Linked DNA regions of Microscilla marina ATCC 23134. The protein of the gene in region 2 binds, or shares a complex with, the protein of the main gene of each other region. Links are inferred from orthologs where the notes say so. Each region holds a gene or a part of one and is shown on either strand. Other genes may lie near its edges.

The links.
Region 1: the proteins of groL (region 2) and metK are in contact, whole or in part, in a cryo-EM structure (PDB 8P4O), measured with the Escherichia coli proteins. The link is inferred for Microscilla marina ATCC 23134 from one-to-one orthologs.

The regions. Positions count from the first base shown.
Region 1 is NZ_AAWS01000038.1:8,415-17,865, reverse strand. What follows is about bases 2,706-5,668. They hold metK (methionine adenosyltransferase), read right to left. Parts: upstream 4,833-5,668; coding sequence 3,579-4,832; downstream 2,706-3,578. Other genes in these bases: M23134_RS38935 (PorP/SprF family type IX secretion system membrane protein), read right to left, coding at 5,154-5,668; M23134_RS26490 (hypothetical protein), read right to left, coding at 3,014-3,442; M23134_RS26495 (NHLP bacteriocin export ABC transporter permease/ATPase subunit), read right to left, coding at 2,706-2,933. Also shown: more of M23134_RS26495, read right to left, coding at 3-2,705; more of M23134_RS38935, read right to left, coding at 5,669-6,689; M23134_RS26475 (Ig-like domain-containing protein), read right to left, coding at 6,719-9,451. UniProt on the Escherichia coli protein: Catalyzes the formation of S-adenosylmethionine (AdoMet) from methionine and ATP.
Region 2 is NZ_AAWS01000012.1:60,182-69,553, forward strand. What follows is about bases 3,320-6,203. They hold groL (chaperonin GroEL), read right to left. Parts: upstream 5,643-6,203; coding sequence 3,996-5,642; downstream 3,320-3,995. Other genes in these bases: M23134_RS12830 (helix-turn-helix domain-containing protein), read left to right, coding at 3,320-3,338; M23134_RS12835 (hypothetical protein), read right to left, coding at 3,341-3,802; M23134_RS12845 (co-chaperone GroES), read right to left, coding at 5,737-6,012. In the rest of the region: M23134_RS12820 (hypothetical protein), read right to left, coding at 221-919; M23134_RS12825 (antibiotic biosynthesis monooxygenase family protein), read left to right, coding at 1,480-2,172; more of M23134_RS12830, read left to right, coding at 2,235-3,319; M23134_RS12850 (hypothetical protein), read left to right, coding at 6,417-7,133; M23134_RS12855 (hypothetical protein), read left to right, coding at 8,023-8,892; ATP-dependent protease ATPase subunit HslU, read left to right, coding at 9,144-9,372.

The DNA.
Region 1 (9,451 bases), on a different replicon or contig from region 2:
TGTTATGCCAGTTGCCTGGTTGCCAAATCTTTAAACAACCCCTCCTGATGAATCAAATCTTCGTAGCTTCCTGTTTGAGCTATTTTACCCTGGTCAAACACAAAAACTTTGTCTACATTACGAATAGTACTTAGTCGGTGCGCAATCACAATACGGGTTGCCTGTAGTTTATTCAGGCTTTCTGTAATTACAGCTTGTGTTCGATTATCTAAGGCGCTGGTGGCTTCATCAAACATGACAATGCGCGGCTTATGTACTAAAGTTCTGGCAATAAGCAAACGTTGTTTTTGTCCTCCCGAAAGGGTAGAACCACCCTCACTAATAATCGTGTGCATTCCCATAGGCATTTGTTTGATGTCTTCATCAAATGCAGCCATTTTTGCGGCGTTCCAGGCATCATCCATAGTCAATTGTGGCGAAGATCCCACGATGTTAGAAAATATATCGCCTGGTGTAAGTTGACCATCTTGCAATACTACACCAATTTGTCGCCTTACCAGCCTTAGATCTAACTTATTTAAATCTTGATTGTCATAAAAAATGCTTCCAACTTCGGGTTTCTCAAAACCCAACAACAACCTGATTAGTGTAGACTTACCCGAACCAGATGCTCCTACAAAAGCTACGTACTCTCCTGACCTTAATTGCAAAGATATATTATTTAATACTAACGGGGCATCTTTGTTATATCTAAAATTTACTTTAGATACTTCAATATTTCCTTTCAATCTCCCTGGGTTCGACTTTCGGTCATCGTTTTCGGGTAAAGTTTCTAATATTGGGCGTGTACGCTCGTATATAGGAAAAACCTGAAATATGGTCAATGAAGCGGCACTCATTGCCAGTATCGACGATAAAAAAGCACCATAGGCAGCATTAAAAGCTAAAAATTGTCCGGTAGACAGTTTCCCCCATTCACTAGAGGAAAAAAAAGTCCAGTAAATAATACCGCTGGCAAGCAAAGGCATAATCGAATTAATGACTGTTTGAATGTTTTCTACCCTTGCTGCTTCAAAAGAAAATTGTTTGGACTTGGTAAAAAGTTTCAGCCAATGATTAAAAGCCCTTATTTCGGTACCTGTTACTCTAAATTTACTTATTCCGTTTAACAACTGTAAAACAATGCCTTGAGTTTTTCCATCATAATTTAAGGCCTGCTTTTCTTTAGAAATTTGCCACCTACCAATCCAATACATAATCAGCACCTCTACCAAAGAAATGCCCAAAGCTACTAAGGCTAGTTTTACACTATAATAAAATAATAACAAAAAATTAAGCAATGAAAAAACGCTGCTTAAAATGGTGGTAATTACTACACCTGACAATAATTTACGTATTTCATTGATTCCCATTGCCCGATCTGCCAGGTCGCCTGTAGTAAACTTTCTGAAAAATGAGGCGGGCAAATCCAACAACCTATCCCAAACTGCTGCCTGTAAACTATGGTCCATTTTGGTTTCTATCCGCAACAGCGCAAACCCTTCGGTTAATTCAAACAAAATGTAACCAATTAACGCCATAAACAAGGCAAAACCTACGTGCATTACCTGAGATTTGCCCGCGTTAGGTATTACGGTGTCAAACAACACTCCTGTAAGAATAGGTGTAATGAGCCCTAAACCTGTTCCGGCAAGCCCCATAATAATCAAGATATAAAAATCTCTTTTTTCTTTAAACAGGCCAAATTTGAGGAGGTCTATCAGGGTGATTTTCTTCTGAGGAAATGGTTTATAAAATGTATAAGCTACTTTATCTATTAAGTGTTGATTCTTTTCGGTAATTCTGAAGGCTTCTTTGGTTACAGGGTTGTAGGCTTCATAACGATTGCCTTTGACGGGCATCAAAGCTATAGGTGTATCGCCTTCTTTCAAAAAGCTTAGCAATGCTCCAGAGTCTTGCTGCCACCATTTGCTGTCCAGCAGTACCTCACGATACCTTACCTTCGATGCTCTTGCAATATCTCCAATAGGATCATACCCCTCTTTTGTATTTTCAAGCGGAGGCACTAGGCGTATTTTGGCAGGATCGGCCACTACTTGACAAGCGTTAAACAGCACATCGTCGGTTTGAACTCTTAGGCCTTTGGCGTATTTGTCGGCAGCCTCACGGTTGAGAATAGCCTCAGCATCTTTAAGGGTTTGAATGGTTTTAATGTACTGATTTTGGTATTTGGACTTGAGGCGAATTTGTTCATTACGCGCCACAAAATCAATGGCATTTTTTTCAAGCGCAAACAAAGTGTTATCCAGCGCCTCTAAACCTTGCCAGGCGGCTTCTTGCTGAATGGCTTCAGTAGTACCTATAAATTTTAGTCCCAGGTTTCCGTTTGACTCCCAAAATGACTCTCGACACAAAGGTAATAAAAGTTCTTTGGTGGGTTGATCAAGCTTTCCTGAGCCGTTGATGAGTAAGGTATTGGCTTTGCGAGGTTTAATGACTGCCCAAACTACCTTTTTTTGAGCCGATATGCTGTCACCTTCTCTCAAAATAACTCGCTCCCCCTTTTTAATTAGTACATTTGCCGCTTTATTAGGGTGATTTTCATTTTCTGAAATACCAAAAAACAAATTGGTTACCCAATCACTGATCAAGCCAGCTATTATAGGCGAGTAGTTCGACGTGAGTGCCAATTCTTTCAGGCGAGCCAGGTCAAATTCATACACCAATGTATCTTTGGTGGCATCTGCCGAAAAACCAATGTGATGCACAGAATTGGCAGAATCAAGCCCTAATAAAAGTTGTTGTTGCTCGGCAGTAAAGAAATAAAAGCGTTGTCCTTCTGGTTTTCCATCTTTCAATTGAACAGTATATACATTGATTTGTCCTTGATCAATAAACCATACTTTTCCAGGTGTATCCATCAAAAACGGTGTATTCACCGTCATTTGTATTGGCTTTGCTTCTTGTCTGATAATCTCTAAAAATGCCTCCACAGAAATCTTTTTAAATTGTGTCTGGTAAATTTATAAAGATTTCATGAACCACGCCAGAAGATGTAAAACACAAATGATTTTTATGCCACTTCTTTTACTTTGTCTGGTGTTTGCTTGTACTGTTTATATGCGCCATACAATACCAAGCCAAAAGGAACAAGCCATACCAGGTCATTGGTAATATTATGCAATCCAAATACCCAAGGCAAAGAACCTTGCACTACGTGTTGCAAAAAACCAATAGGTCCAAACACTTTGCCCAAAAAACCTACCAATACAATACCCCAATGTTTATAAGGATTGTAAGAGGCCACCCAATAAGCTATTCCATAGCAGCCTACAATCATTCCTACTGCCTGCCAGATAGCCGCGTAATTGGGGCGGGGCAAATGTACTAAATCAAAAAAGTGAAAAGGAAATAAGGTGACCCAGGCTCCCCATAGTATGTTGTAAATAGCTGCCATACGCAGCATAGTAGTCATCCATTTCGGAAACGATCGTTCTTGCATGTGTATACTTCTTTGATTTGTTGTATCATCACAACTTTGATATACACCTGTTTGTTTGTACTCAGCTATAAAAAAAGCCCTCTAAACATTTAAAAATGTTTAGAGGGCTCATCATATTTTCGGTTTCATTAGATAACTACAAGCTAAAAGCTGCCTTTACCTTATCTACGTAGTCTAACTTTTCCCAGGTAAACAAATCAACTTCTACAGTCTTTTCATTTGATTTTCCTGCATTGAAAGTTTTGGTTATGGTTTCAGACTCACGCCCCATGTGGCCGTAAGCAGCTGTTTCCTGATACATCGGATTACGCAACTTCAACCTTTGCTCAATGTAATAAGGACGCATGTCAAACACTTCTGCTACTTTTTGTCCTATTACTGAATCGGTCATATCTACCTTAGCACTCCCATAAGTGTCTACCATAATACTTGTAGGCTGGGCAACACCAATAGCATAAGAAACTTGTACTAAAATTTCGTCAGCTACTCCGGCAGCTACCAAATTTTTGGCAATGTGACGAGAAGCATACGCTGCACTTCTATCTACTTTTGAAGGGTCTTTTCCAGAAAAAGCACCTCCACCATGGGCTCCCTTGCCACCGTAAGTGTCAACAATAATTTTTCTACCTGTCAACCCAGTATCTCCGTGAGGGCCACCAATTACAAACTTGCCAGTAGGGTTGATATGGTACGTAATATCATCGTTGAATAATGCTTGAATGTGTTCAGGAAGTTGGGCTTTCACACGAGGGATCAAGAAACTGATAATATCCTCACGAATTTTTGCCTGCATAGCTTCCTCCGTATCAAAATCGTCATGTTGTGTAGATACTACAATAGTGTCTATACGAACAGGTTTATTATCATCACTATATTCAATAGTTACTTGAGATTTTGCATCAGGTCTAAGATATTTAATATCAGTTGCTTCGCGTCTCATATCCGCAAGCTCTTTTAGAATTTTGTGCGATAAATCTAAGGCTAGTGGCATATAGTTAGCAGTTTCGTTGGTTGCATAACCAAACATCATTCCCTGATCACCAGCACCTTGTTCTTCTGGCTTTTGTCTATCTACGCCTTGGTTAATATCAGGAGATTGTTCGTGGATAGCAGACAAAACACCGCAAGAAGTTGCCTCAAACATGTATTCTGACTTGGTATAACCAATTTTCTTGATTACTTCTCTTGCTATTTCCTGTACATCAAGGTAAGCATCAGACTTCACTTCACCTGCCAAAACGACTTGCCCAGTAGTTACAAGAGTTTCACAAGCCACTTTTGAGCTAGGGTCATAAGCTAAAAAATAATCGATAAGTGCATCAGAAATCTGATCAGATACCTTATCAGGGTGTCCTTCCGAAACTGATTCAGACGTAAACAAATATGCCATTGAGTCTATTTAATATTGTTTCCTAATTAATTTAAAAAGCAGCCAAAGTTAAAAGAATTTTATCGAAAAAAGAAAGTCACCACCGGGATTCATGCCAGCCTATGCAGAAAGTTATAAAATTCCAAACAGAAATAACCTTTTAAAATAAAGAAGGATAGAGTATATTCAACAAAATAAAATACTGCTTTTTTTGTCTTAATGGATAAGCCCCAAATTATATTAAAGCAAACATGCCTATCGCCATATTTTTCACTCTAATACAAATAAAAAAGGAGAACCTAATAACTCATAGGCTCTCCTTTTCTAATAATTTATATTCTTCTATTTTTTCTTTTCAGTTTTTACCAACTTAAATTTTACCCTTCGGTTCCTTATTTTACCAAATTCGGTTTTGTTAGACGCTACTGGTCTCTTAGAACCATACCCTACGGTTTTCAGTCGGTTCTCATCTATTCCTTTGTTTACCAGGTATTTTTTCACTGCACTTGCCCTTCTTTCCGAAAGATTCTGATTGGCGTCTTCGGTTTCCCCTATGTTACAGGTATGCCCCTCGAGCTCCAGATAAATGTCAGGGTGTTTTTTAAGAATTACAACAATGTCGTTTAACAATGATTCTGTGGCTTTATTAATATCATCGTTGGTATAATAGAAATACGCCGTAGACTTGAGTATCTCAAGGTCACGGGTAGTTAAGTTCTTTGGAGGCACATTGTCAACCTTTATAGGATCAGTAGCAATAGTATCACGACCTATTATTCTACGATTACGCTTGGTAACTACTACTGTGTAAATAAACTTATCGTCTTTTGGTCGTATTGTATCTTGTTTGATCTCATCAGGTTTTGGCTTACGTTTTACTTCTTTTTTACCTATCCTAAACCCTACTTTTAGCTCAAAAGCACTTAACCTTTTTGCCTGACGATCCATACTTAAATCATAACTAAAAGCTACCGAGTATTTGGGTTGGTTCATTTCTACAGACACAATGGCGGCTCCGTTTAACTCATACCAAAGCCCCACCCCTACATTTCCAGGTTTGATAAATCCACTAAATGGTGCATAATTATACCAAAACATAGAACCAATATTCACCTGTCGGTTGCCCCCATCTTGCTGTATCCAACGTATATTAGGCATAATCTTAAGTTTTTCACTCTGGTAAGCAGTAAATCCTCCAGTAAAAACAAGACTAATGGGTATTCGCTCTTCTTTAGCACTTAACGAAACATTTGGTTGATTGAGGTTTTGTCCCGAAATACCCAGAAAAGCCCTGGTATTAGAGGTAGAGTCTGAATCGGTAAAGTACCAATATAGCCCAGCATTCATGGTTGGGTAGCTAATGGCTGTAATATCAAAAACTTCATTGCTTGCCGCTGTATTCAAAAACTCCCCGTTAATCCATTGACTCCCGGTTGTCAAGCGGTCAATATTGATACTCTGCCAGAAATAACCACCTTGTACACCTAAACTAATGTATTGTGCCCGACCTATTTGATGGTTATAAGCTGCACCAGCACTTAAACCTGTAATCTGTAATGCTCCGTCTGCTCCTAACCTATCATTTACGGCTGAAAAACCAAAACCTGCTATTCTCCCCCTGGTTTTTGTAATCAGTGGATGAGTGATTGAAAACATAGGGGTTTCAAACGCTGCCCCTACTCCTCCACCTACATTCATTCTACGGTAACTCATAATCGCTTGTGGCTGATTATAAGATGCTATCATTCCAGGGTTTGTTTGCATAGGAGAAAGGTGAAACTGGGAGTAAGAAACCGATTGTGCCGACAACCTGACACTGGTTATCAACACAATGATTAAAACTCCTAGTAATACTTTTCTTGCTTTATGGTGGTTCATTTTCAACTTCATACAATTCTTTATATACATTATCGTACCAACAGCACGTTGCCCGATTTTTTAATTTCTACGCCATTTTTAAATTTTCCTGTCAAATACCATACATAATTTCCTTTAGGCAACGGTTTTTCTTCAAAGGTTCCATCCCAACCTTTGTTTTGAGTCTCACTTGTTTTTATTCCAAATTCGTCGCTTCCCAAAAACTCCGCCTTATCATTGCTTTCATATACCAATTTGCCTTCCCGATTATACACTTTTATGCCCAATGTTTCTACTTGGTTGCCAAAGACCTGAAACAAATCATTTTTCTGATCATTGTTAGGGGTAAACATAGTAGGTACAAATACCTGAAAACTTAGCACCCTTACTACAACTGATACTGTAGTATCACATCCTTTACTATTGGTCAGTAATACTGAATAACGCGTCGTTTGCTTAGGAGTCATTGTAGGTGCTCCTAACGTAGCATCCGAAATATTTGCCACATCGGCATCGGTATCTGCCGTCCAGGCAAAAGTAGCCGCATCGGTAGCAGTAGCAGCCAGTATAACTGACTCGCCCACTGTAATGGTAGCAGTATCTCCTACTGAGTTTACCAGCAAGCTTCCAGAACTTGTAGGGGTGATCTTAGCATCAGTTACATATTGACGTCTATCTTCTATAAGGAAAGAAATAATGTTAGAAGTACACCCTCCTGCATCGGTCACCTGTACATTATAAGTCCCTGGAGTCAAATCTGTAATGTCTTTTGTAGTAGCATTATAAGCAGCATCACCTGTCTTAGTCCAAAGATAGGTATAAGGTGCTCCACCAAAACCTCCCGAAACTGTGGTAAGTGCTACTGCTCCACCACCAGCACCATTAGCTGTACAGTTTTGAGCATTGGTAGTATCACCCACAATCGTAAAATTAGTAGGATCGTTTACTACCACATCAAATACTACTGGAATACGGGCATTGTCCCCAGCAGAATCATCAGCTCCTTTAGCTCCAGACGCTGTGACAGGAGTGACATAGTAAATAAAATTGCCTAAATTATTTTGCGTAATTCGTAAGGTATCAGATGGCAATCCGCTATTGGTAGATTCTCCCAGTTTGGTACCACCTGTTGAGGCATCGTACCACTCAAACTTCGCAGCGTTGGCATCAACACCTTTGAGCCTTACTTGCCCACCCTCACAAATTTGGGGAGACAAAGCACTTGCGGTAATACTATAAGGAAAAATGCTTACCCTGGCTGTATCTGAGAAGTTTTCACAATTGGTATTGGTTACTATCTCTTTGGCGTATACTTCGCCTGTACCAGCAGTAGCCGCCCACTTTACAGTAATTTGGTTGGTACCAGCGCCCGATTGAATCGTTCCTCCTGTTACTGTCCAAGCATAAGTACTCCCTGTATTATTGGTGGTAAGCGCATAGGTTCTTACATTATTCACATATACAGAGTCGGTATTATCAGTTAATTGAGGTTTTATTGGTGTACGTTTTACAGTAACTGTTTGCTCGTTAAAATCTCCACTACAGTTCGTACTTTTGATTTTAGCCAATACTCTAAATTTCGCGTCAGCTACATCTAACCCACTAAACGGTAAATTATTACTCCACCTGATTTTTACCTCAGTAGAATCAGCCGTGTTGGTAGACACTATCTGCCCATCACTGGCATTTACTATGCTCCAAGAGTATATGTAGTTAGCATCTGGCGAAGTAATAGTATAAGTAGCTTCATAACTGGTACCAGCAGTAAACGCACAGATATTCATATCACCAGTAACAGTTGGGGCTGTAGGTTTGGTAAAAATAGACACATTGAATGTTGCAGTGGTAGTGGCACAAGCCAGTGGGTCAGTTTCAGTCAATGTAAGGGTTCCGGCTGTAGCATCAGTCCAGGTCACTGAAATCTGATGGGTACCTGCCCCATTGTCTATAGTTCCGCCTGTAATCATCCAATTGTACGTATTGCCAGCATTGTTGGGGGTAGAGTAAATGGTTCCAGCTACGTTCTGGCAAGCAGTAGTAGCTCCTGTAATCACAGGGGTTGGGTTTACATTGGCGCTTGCTGTTACTTTACAAGCTCCATTATCCTCTTCTACGCTTATCGATTTAGCTCCCGAAGTACCCCAGGTTACGGTAATAGAATTAGTGCCTTGCCCTGAAGCTACTGTACCTCCGTTGACTGTCCAGGTGTAAGTGTTCCCTGGTACCGATGCTGTAGAATAAGTAGTTTGTTCTGCAATACAGTTTCCTACAATTCCTACTAAAGCAGGAGTCGGCACAGGTTTGATGCTGATATTTTTCACAATTTGCGCGGTACATCCTCCAATACTCTCATCCAGGGTAATAGAGCCAACAGTACCTACGCCCCAGTCTACAGTAATAGATGCAGTACCGGCTCCTGATTGAATCGTTCCCCCACTAACATTCCAAACATAAGTGTTGCCCGTGCTTCCGGCGTTGTAAGTAACTGTGGTTCCAGTACAGGCAAGGTTAGTTCCTGAAATTGTCGGAGTGGGGTTGGCATTGATCGTTGCTACTACCGATACACGGTCGGTTTCACAAGTACCATTAAACAAACTTACATAGTAAGTGGTAGTAGCAGTAAGACTTGGGGTAGTAAAGCCTGAATTTTGTCCAAGGTCTGTCGTACTAGTGGGACTATCGTACCAACGGTATTGCCCGTCCACTCCTCCAGTAGCAGATAGTGTTACTGTTCCAGGCCCACAATTTGCGCCAGCAGTTGCTACCGGGTCAGCCACACCTGC
Region 2 (9,372 bases):
CTAAAATAGGTGTTCGAAACCGTAGAACAAAGTCCAAACCCTACAAAGTTAATTGAGAAAAAAGCTTGGAGCTCGTCCTGTGATACAGTGAGCAACGCAATTAATTCGGTTATTTTTCAACAAAATATGGCAATAAGGCTTGAAGCCAAACCAGGCCATTATTGTTGAGGGTTTTATAAGTATTTTTCTCAGGGGCGAACACGTCGCTTAATTTAGGCAATTACTTAATTGTATAGCTGACCCCAAGCCCCACCATAGAAGCGCTGTTACGAAAACGGTCGTTGTCATCGTTGGCAGCTATAGGCTGACTGGTGGTATATTCTAAAAAATAATAACTAAAAGCGGCTTTGACTGCCAGGCGGTCGTTGAGTTTATAACGAACAAAAAACTCAGAATAAAGCGAGCCACGATCATTGGCTCCTACCAGCAAAATATTGGTAGAAGTGGGGCTGGCCAAATAAGCAGCAGTATTGCTGGTACCTGTACCTGGAGGTGCAAAAGCACTGCCTTGTTCTTCGCCAAAGCTAAACCCAATGGCATCGATGTTAAATCCCGCTTCTAGTTTTGAGGTAATGTTATATTGCAAAAATATGGCAAGGTTCAAAGAGTTAATTTGGGCATTGGCTACCGTCAAAGTCCCTTCTTTTTCTGCTTTTCCAGCAAATTCGGGAGGAGCACTGGTAAAGTTCTGGTCTGTACCAAAGTAAGAGCTCCAGCGAATACCATAACCAATACCTATTTTTCTTTTGGCTCCCAAAAAATGCATATTAGATAACCAGGCATGCCCGCCGTATTGTTGCGCACCAACACTTAAGCCCAAGTCGGCACTGAACCGCGATTTTGCCGGAGAGTCTTGAGCGTAAGTTAAACCACTGGCAATCAATACCAGTAAAAGAGTGGATAGGAGTCTGTTCATCATTTTATTAAAGGGTTTTTGAATGAAATAAAAAAACAGTCGTACAAACTTGAGCAATTTAATTTTTATAAACTGTCATCAAGCTTACTAAAGTCATTATTTTTTATAATTACCACCGTCAAAACACCAACCCAAAAGAGATAGTTCAAGTAATATTTTTCATTAACAATTTTTTGTGAATTAATCATCAGAGACTTTATGCAAAAAGCAACAACTTTGATGTAGTCAATTGTTGGTTTAGTAACGGTTGAAAAATAAAATATTCATTTCCTAAATAGAGAAGTTATTGTCCGTTACTTAAGGAGATTTTTTGAGTAAACAATAATTTTGCAAAGTGTTAATTACCAGTGGAATGTATAGTGAACATTTGGCAATGGTGTAGTGGCTTTCCATTTAGTCAATAGGCGTTTGGCAAGTGCTTAAATACTGTTTTTTTCCTTTGTTTACCAATAGCAATAAAGTACATATACCGTATATGTACCCCTATGCCTTTGTTTTATTTCTCGTTATCTAACCAATCTCATAGGTTTGTGGAATTACAAATCATATAAACAAAAAAACTTATGAGAATATTATTGTTATTGTGCTTCATGTGGGTGCATACCTTGACTTTATCAGCCCAATCTGACAAACTCACTTATCATCTAAAAAAAGGGCAGGTGTTTGATCTTTTGTTGTTGAGGCTGAAACCAGGTGTACAAGAAAAAACTAAAAATTACATTCAAACATTTATCCCCATAGGTAAAAAATTTGGTTACCACTCCCTAAAAGGGTTTCCTGTAAAAGAAAGCCCTACTCAGGGAAACTACCACCCCCAGAGCGTAATATTGGCTTATTGGGACAATCTTGCCCTTCGTAATAAGTTTTTGGCGCATGTAGAGGCAAACTACCCCGATTTTCACCAGAAGAGGAGAAACATTTGGTCTAGGTTTGACCTCACCTATTATGAATTAAAAAAAGACATATCTTTTGAGGTACATAAGAAAAAATACACGGTATTGACTGCTTATTGGCAAAAAGATACACAAGGGTTTCGTGAGTTTAAGCAAGCTTGGCGCAAAAAAGTGCGTCAGTCAAAAGGAGTGGTTAAGCTGGAACTTACTCAAGGAGTTTCGCCTTTTGGTTATGATTATAACCCTGATTATTTTACCATTACCCAGTGGGAAAGTAAAGCAGCGTTTGAGCAGTTTTATCGCGCCAATCTAAAAATGAACCATCAAGCCGTAAAACAAGTGCATCAGTTTAAAATTTTTTAATTTTATGAGTCAGAAGTAGGCATTGCGTACAGTGCCTACTTTGTTTATTGGTTTTAGAGCGCATGCAAAACTTTTTGAATCAATTGGTATATTTTGGCTACCTACAAAGCCTGTTTTTGATATTTATCTACCTTTTTTCGCCCACACGTAGAAAAACCCTGAACCAATATTTGATTGTTTTTGTGTTGGTGTTAACTGTAGGACTTACAGGGCGGGTGTTGTATATGTCAGAGGTTTTTGGCAAAAACTTCAAACTCATTACCATTTCCGAGTTTGCCATTTTGTTGTTTGGAGCTACCATATATTTGTTTACCCGATCGTCTTTGTTTGACAAACGCTTTAGTTATCGCGATTTGGTGCATTATATTCCAGGGGTGGTTTATATCATACTAATTACGGTGTTTTTTATCATACCTACCAAAGAAGCCTACATAGCCAAATATAAGAGTGGGCAACTACTTCAAATGTCTATTTGGTTTGCAGGGGTGGGTTTGTTGTTCAACATTACGTATTGGGTGCTTAGTTGCCGTTTGTTTTTTGCCTTTAAGAAAAAACTACAGAATGAGTTGAGCTATGTGGTCAAAACGCGGTTTTTCCTGACTTTTTTGATAGCCATAGGAGCCTGTTTATTGTGCTGGGTGGTGGTTTATTTGATGAGTATTTATGGGAATAAGTTTATTGCCCAAACCACTCGACAAGCCCTTTGGTTGAGCATTGCTCTCATTATTCTTTTGATTGCTTATTATGGTATGACAGCGCCCGACTTGTTTAGGTTGGCATCAGTAGTAAAAACCAAAAAATATGCACATTCTCGGTTGTCACAAAAAGACCTTGACCAGCTAAAATACAAGCTGGAACAATTAATGGAAAACAAGAAACCTTACCTCAACCGCAAACTGTTGAAGTCAGAGCTTGCCGGTTTGCTAGGGGTGAGCAATCCTGAAGTTGCCCGTTTGTTAAATGAACGAATCGGTATGACCTTTTTTGAGTATGTCAATTATTATCGTATCAAAGAATTTATCGCATTGGCTCAGACCGAAGAAGCACAAAAATTTACGATTTTTGGTATTGCACAAGAGGCAGGTTTCAACTCTAAAACTACCTTTAACAAATCCTTTAAGAAACTCATGGGAGCTTCTCCTTCCGAATATTTTGCCAAGAAATAATTTCATTCCTGATGGTTCACCACCCACTCATAAGCTTCCTCAAAAGTCTTGAAATTTTGAAAAACCCTTTGTATACCTCCTTCGCTGGCAGTAGTATCATGCTCCAGTTTTTTCTTCATTAAGTCTTTTGAGCTCATCTCGGCATAAAAACGTGCTGGAAGCACATTTGCGGTAATGCGTTGTCCTGGGTAGTCAAGTTTTTCGCCCAAAACAGGAAACAATTCTTTGCTGAGCCATTCGCTGGCTTTGAGGTCTACAAGTTCAATGGCCGATCCATCTATGAGCCATTTTAATGCTTTAAATTCTACTGCTTTGTCAATCGCCTTGTACCAAGCTTCCTGAGCAAACGCTAATTGTACCAGCCCCCTGGCTTCTACAATCAACAAGTTGAGTTCAGCAATATGGTACAGGTTATAATTTTTGTTTTGAAAAAAACAGTGATCAGGTGATTTTGTATAGCTCATAGTGAATGTTCTGATTTTTGATGCTACCCAAAAATTAGCAACAATCGTACAATCACTATTTTCTTTTGCTGTTTATTGTTTTCAATGAATAGCCTTTGCTTGCTACCAATTTTTTGGAACAAAAAAACCTCCTGAGAAACAACTCTCAGGAGGCGTAGTTTTTATAGCTTTTTGTCTAAGACAAAAGGGGGGCTTACATCATTCCACCCATTCCGCCCATGCCACCTGGCATTCCGGCAGGCATTCCGCCACCAGCAGCACCAGCTTCTTCTGGTTCGTCAGCAATTACTGCCTCAGTAGTAAGCAATAATCCAGAGATAGAAGCAGCATTTTCAAGTGCTAAACGAGTAACTTTAGTTGGGTCAATTACCCCAGCAGCTACCAAATCTTCAAATTTGCCGCTACGTGCATTGTAACCGAAAGAACCTTTGCCCTCACGTACTTTGTGTACAATTACACTACCTTCTAAACCAGCGTTAGAAACGATGGTACGTAAAGGAGACTCCAAAGCAGTGCGAATGATATTAACACCAGTCTCTTCGTCTTCGTTACTAAATTTAACAGTGTCCAAAGCATCAATCGCGCGGATCAAAGCAATACCACCACCAGCTACAGTACCTTCTTGTACCGCAGCACGGGTAGCGTGCAATGCATCATCTACACGGTCTTTCTTTTCTTTCATTTCTACTTCGGTAGCTGCACCAATGTATAAGATAGCTACACCACCAGATAATTTAGCCAAACGCTCTTGCAACTTTTCTTTGTCATAGTCAGAAGTAGTGTTTTCGATTTGAGATTTGATCTCGTTTACACGTCCTTCAATACGACCAGTCTCACCGTTACCATTTACAATAGTAGTATTGTCTTTGTCTACGATGATCTTTTCGCAAGTACCCAAGTGATCGATACCAGCGTTTTCTAGTTTGTAACCTTGCTCTTCAGAAATCACCGTACCACCAGTAAGGATAGCAATGTCTTGCAACATAGCCTTACGACGATCGCCAAAGCCAGGAGCTTTAACAGCAGCAATTTTCAAAGAACCACGAATTTTGTTTACTACCAAAGTAGCCAATGCTTCACCATCAACATCTTCAGCAATGATCAACAAAGGTCTGCCAGTTTGTGCAACAGCTTCCAAAACAGGCAATAATTCTTTCATGTTAGAAACTTTCTTCTCAGAGATCAAGATATAAGGAGTCTCTAAGTCAGCTTCCATTTTTTCAGTGTCGGTTACAAAGTAAGGAGAAAGGTAACCGCGGTCAAACTGCATACCCTCTACTACTTTTACCTCAGTCTCAGTACCTTTAGCTTCTTCAACAGTGATTACACCATCTTTACCAACTTTTTCCATCGCCTCGGCAATCATAGTACCGATGGTTTCGTCTTGGTTAGCCGAAATAGTAGCTACATTTTTTATATCATTGTCACCAATTGTGTTAGACTGTTTTTTCAAGTCAGCTACAATCGTGTCTACTGCTTTGTCAATACCACGTTTCAAATCCATTGGATTAGCACCAGCAGCAACGTTTTTGATACCCGCAGAGAAAATAGCTTGAGCCAATACAGTAGCAGTAGTAGTACCGTCACCAGCAGTGTCTGCTGTTTTAGAAGCTACTTCTTTTACCAATTGAGCCCCCATGTTCTCAATAGCGTCTTTCAAATCAATTTCTTTGGCAACGCTTACCCCATCTTTGGTAATGGAAGGAGCACCAAATTTTTTGTCGATGATTACATTTCTTCCTTTAGGACCCAAGGTTACTTTTACGGCATTTGCCAAAGTATCCAATCCTTTTTTTAATTTATCACGAGCGTCAGTATCAAAAAATATCTCTTTAGCCATAACTAAAAATGATTATTATATTCGTTTTGTAAAATAGTAAAGTTGATAGTTTGGCAGTAATGGTTACTGCCTAAATCTGGTTTGTCGAGAAAACCTAAACAATAGCAAAGATGTCAGCTTCACGCATGATCAAATACTCTTTGCCTTCAACGGTAATTTCTGTACCAGCATACTTACCATACAATACCTGGTCACCTGCTTGTACAGTCAAAGGTTCGTCCTTTTTACCGTTACCAACTGCTACAATTTTGCCTCTTTGAGGTTTTTCTTTAGCAGTATCAGGAATGATGATACCAGAAGCAGTTTTTTCTTCAGCTTCTGCAGGCTCTACAAGCACTCGGTCAGCTAACGGTTTAATATTCAAAGCCATTTTTTTATAATTTGAGTTTACTAAAAATATTGAAACAAAGGTATACTAAAAACTAATGGTTGACAGAGGCAAGGTAATGAGATATGCACACTCACCCTATCACCAAGATTAGTTTAGATACTGTTTTATCATTTCCTATGCCAATCGTTTTTTTGACAGTTTGAGTGGGTAATAGTCTGCCATTTTTACTGTTTTCTTACATGATGCAGCCAAACTATGACATTCGTGTATCCTCTGTAAATCCAGTGTTAATCAGAATATAATTCGTTAAAATGTTTATTTATTACATTTAAAAGTTGTGTTTATGCTTGTTGTTTATAATAATAAATTGTAAACGTTGTTTTTTATAAAACAACCGTCGGAGTTCAAGTACTGACAAAATTTACCAACAATAAATAAGATATATGAAAGCATTAGATAAAGACTGGCTAACTTCTCATTTGATCGACTTTGAGTACAAGAAGTATATTTTGTTAGCCTATCTAAAAGATATCAGACAACAATTTGACAGGGTGGCTTTATACCCTTATTTGTCAGACATGGTATTTCATTATAAAAACTTACTGGCAATTAAAGAAAACAAAGAAGTACTCTTTCAAAGTTTTCCTGAGACAGTGTCGAAAGCTGATTTTGAAACATTAAGTCTGCACTATAAAAAAATTGTAGAAAGCGATGAGATTATAGATGAATTGGAGGCGATTATAGAGTATGCTGCTCCTCAGTTTAAGACTATGTTGAGCGAAGGCAAAGATATTTTTGAATATATAGAGGAAAACATTGAAATTTTGCCAGTGGGCATTACACCATTACATTTTCAAGAAGGATATTTCTTTTTACAGCAACAAGGAAAAAAAGATACGCAGGTATATGAATATCAGGTCTCTATATTTGAAAGTGCCAACGAAAAATACCGGGGCATTCATACTTCTTTTGTTGAGAGCATTACCCGGGGCATTGGACGCACCTTTGAGAGCTTAAAGTTAGAGTTGATACGCAAGTACAAAAAACTGCCTAATCCGGCAACTTACCTCATCAACTCGCAAGTGGTTTGCCCGGTAAACGCTACTTTGTTGCCCGTGTCTAAGCGAATGCTCATGAAATACCTGGCAACAGTGCATTGAATGATCTAAATATTAAAGAATAGAACAGAGGCAGAAACAGGGGGATTTAGATAACCAGGTTTCTGCCTTTTTTGCTGAAGCAAAAAAGCGGGTGGGGTAATGTTGTTTCACGCACTCATTCATTGTTTGTGTAATAGACAACCAAACAACGTAACTTTGCCTGGCTTATGTATACAGGTTTTTTTAGCCCTAAGTAGCAGCAAGTAATTAGCTATAAATTATAAAAACAACTTGCTCATAATATGGTACACCTACTCATTAGGTATGTTGAATGCTGCCTTGGTACTTAATTTGTCTAACTTTATATTAGCTTAGGCTTATACGTTGGGCTTGATTATAAACTTACAATTGAACGTGTCAATCAGATAATTTTTGACAGTAAACTTTTCTACCTATTCCAATTATTTTTTCATCTCCCCTTTAAAGTTTCATCAGGCATGTCCTTAATTTTTGCGAACCAGTATGCTTGCAAACTAACCTCATGTTAATTAGAGCTTTGCTCAACTCCGCCGTATGGAGAGGCTAAAGCTAAAATAAAGACTTTGTTAAGGAAGCACATAGGGTTGAGCATCACTTTCGTGTATGACTTTTATACTGCTCGAATAGTTCGTTTATTCAGTCAAGGCTTAGTGCTACAAAATACCTGAAAAGTAAAGATTTTGTGTTGTTTAACTTCTACTTCTTCCTCAAAAGAATGATTTTATAAAACATGTACTGAAAAGACTCGAAAAGTTATCTTTGTTGAAATTTTTTTTTAGTAAGTTTAAAGTACCTACAAATCAATCAAATAAGTTGCTTATGGAGAGGTGTGTTTCAGTGATTAAAGATTATTTGATTTGGTAAGAGTAGCTCTGTTTAAGATACGAACAAGTCTAACGCTATTTTACTTATGAACAATGAATTTACCAGCCAGGTAAACCTTGCAATGATTGCATTTGCCAAGCAAGCATACTATGACTCAATAGTGGCATTGGCTATGGCGTATACCGATGAAAACTTGTGGAACCAAGCAGGAGAGTTTCAGGCTCCCTCAGAAAGCTTGAGCAATTCTCTGGAGATTATTACCCGCTTGGCTGAATTACCCGAAATCGAAGTACAGGATTTTGTGCATAGAATTATACAACAAATGCAAGAAGCACTAGAGATTACCCATCAAAATAGTACGGAGGCGTTTGAACAAGCCATATACAATACGCGACATTTGGTAGATGCCTTTTACCAAGGGTTGAGACTGCTCAAAGAGCAAGGAGTGCCTATAGGGGTAAATCAAGACCCTCATATCAAGTTGGGCTTTTTTCTCGAACAGGGTAAAATTAATGTCCACTTATATGGTAAAATATCCAGTAGCCCGCCAGGGTTAAACCCTACCGAGGCACAACAGCTCCAGGATGCATTTTTACAGACAATGGATGCTGGTTCCAACTATCAACAAATGATTAATCTGGCAGCACGTTTGTCTAATCAAGGGCAATACGAAGATAGCAATACACTCTTGGTAAAAATTATAGAGCAATATCCAGAAGAAAAAGCCAGCAGTTTGAACTTGATTGGCGCGAATTGGTTTTTTTTGGCAAACTATGAGCAAGCCATTGAGTATTATGTAAAAGCTCGTGATGCCGGAGAAAGCGAAGACATGATTGATTTTAATGTATGGGAGGCTTGCCGCGAATTGTACAAGAGTGCTGATACCCCTGAAGAAGCACTGCATTGGAAAAACTACTACAAACGATTATTCCCCCAAGGCAAACATAAATTTTAGAGATATAGCTGTACTTTTGTCTACCTATTGGAAAGACATTTTGTCATACTTTGCTAGTTTGGCAAACTTTTCAAGGTAGTTGCCTGTAGTAATTTTTGATTTTGTGAACTCAACAAATCCGGTCATTGCAATTTATATTTTAGCACAATCTAAATATTGGATTGATCAGCCAATAACAAATCTTATTTTGAGTTATATTCACAAATCTTGCAAACTACCAGATAAAACGAAGACAATTTCAACAAAACAATATGGCAGATAATCAAAAACATCTTACTCCAAGAGAAATCGTAGCCGAACTTGACAAATATATCATAGGACAAAATGACGCAAAAAAACAAGTAGCTATTGCTTTGCGTAACCGTTGGAGACGAATGAATAGTGCTGATGATATGCGGCAAGAAATAGTACCCAACAATATTTTGATGATTGGTGCTACTGGGGTAGGTAAAACCGAAATAGCCCGCCGTTTAGCTAAAA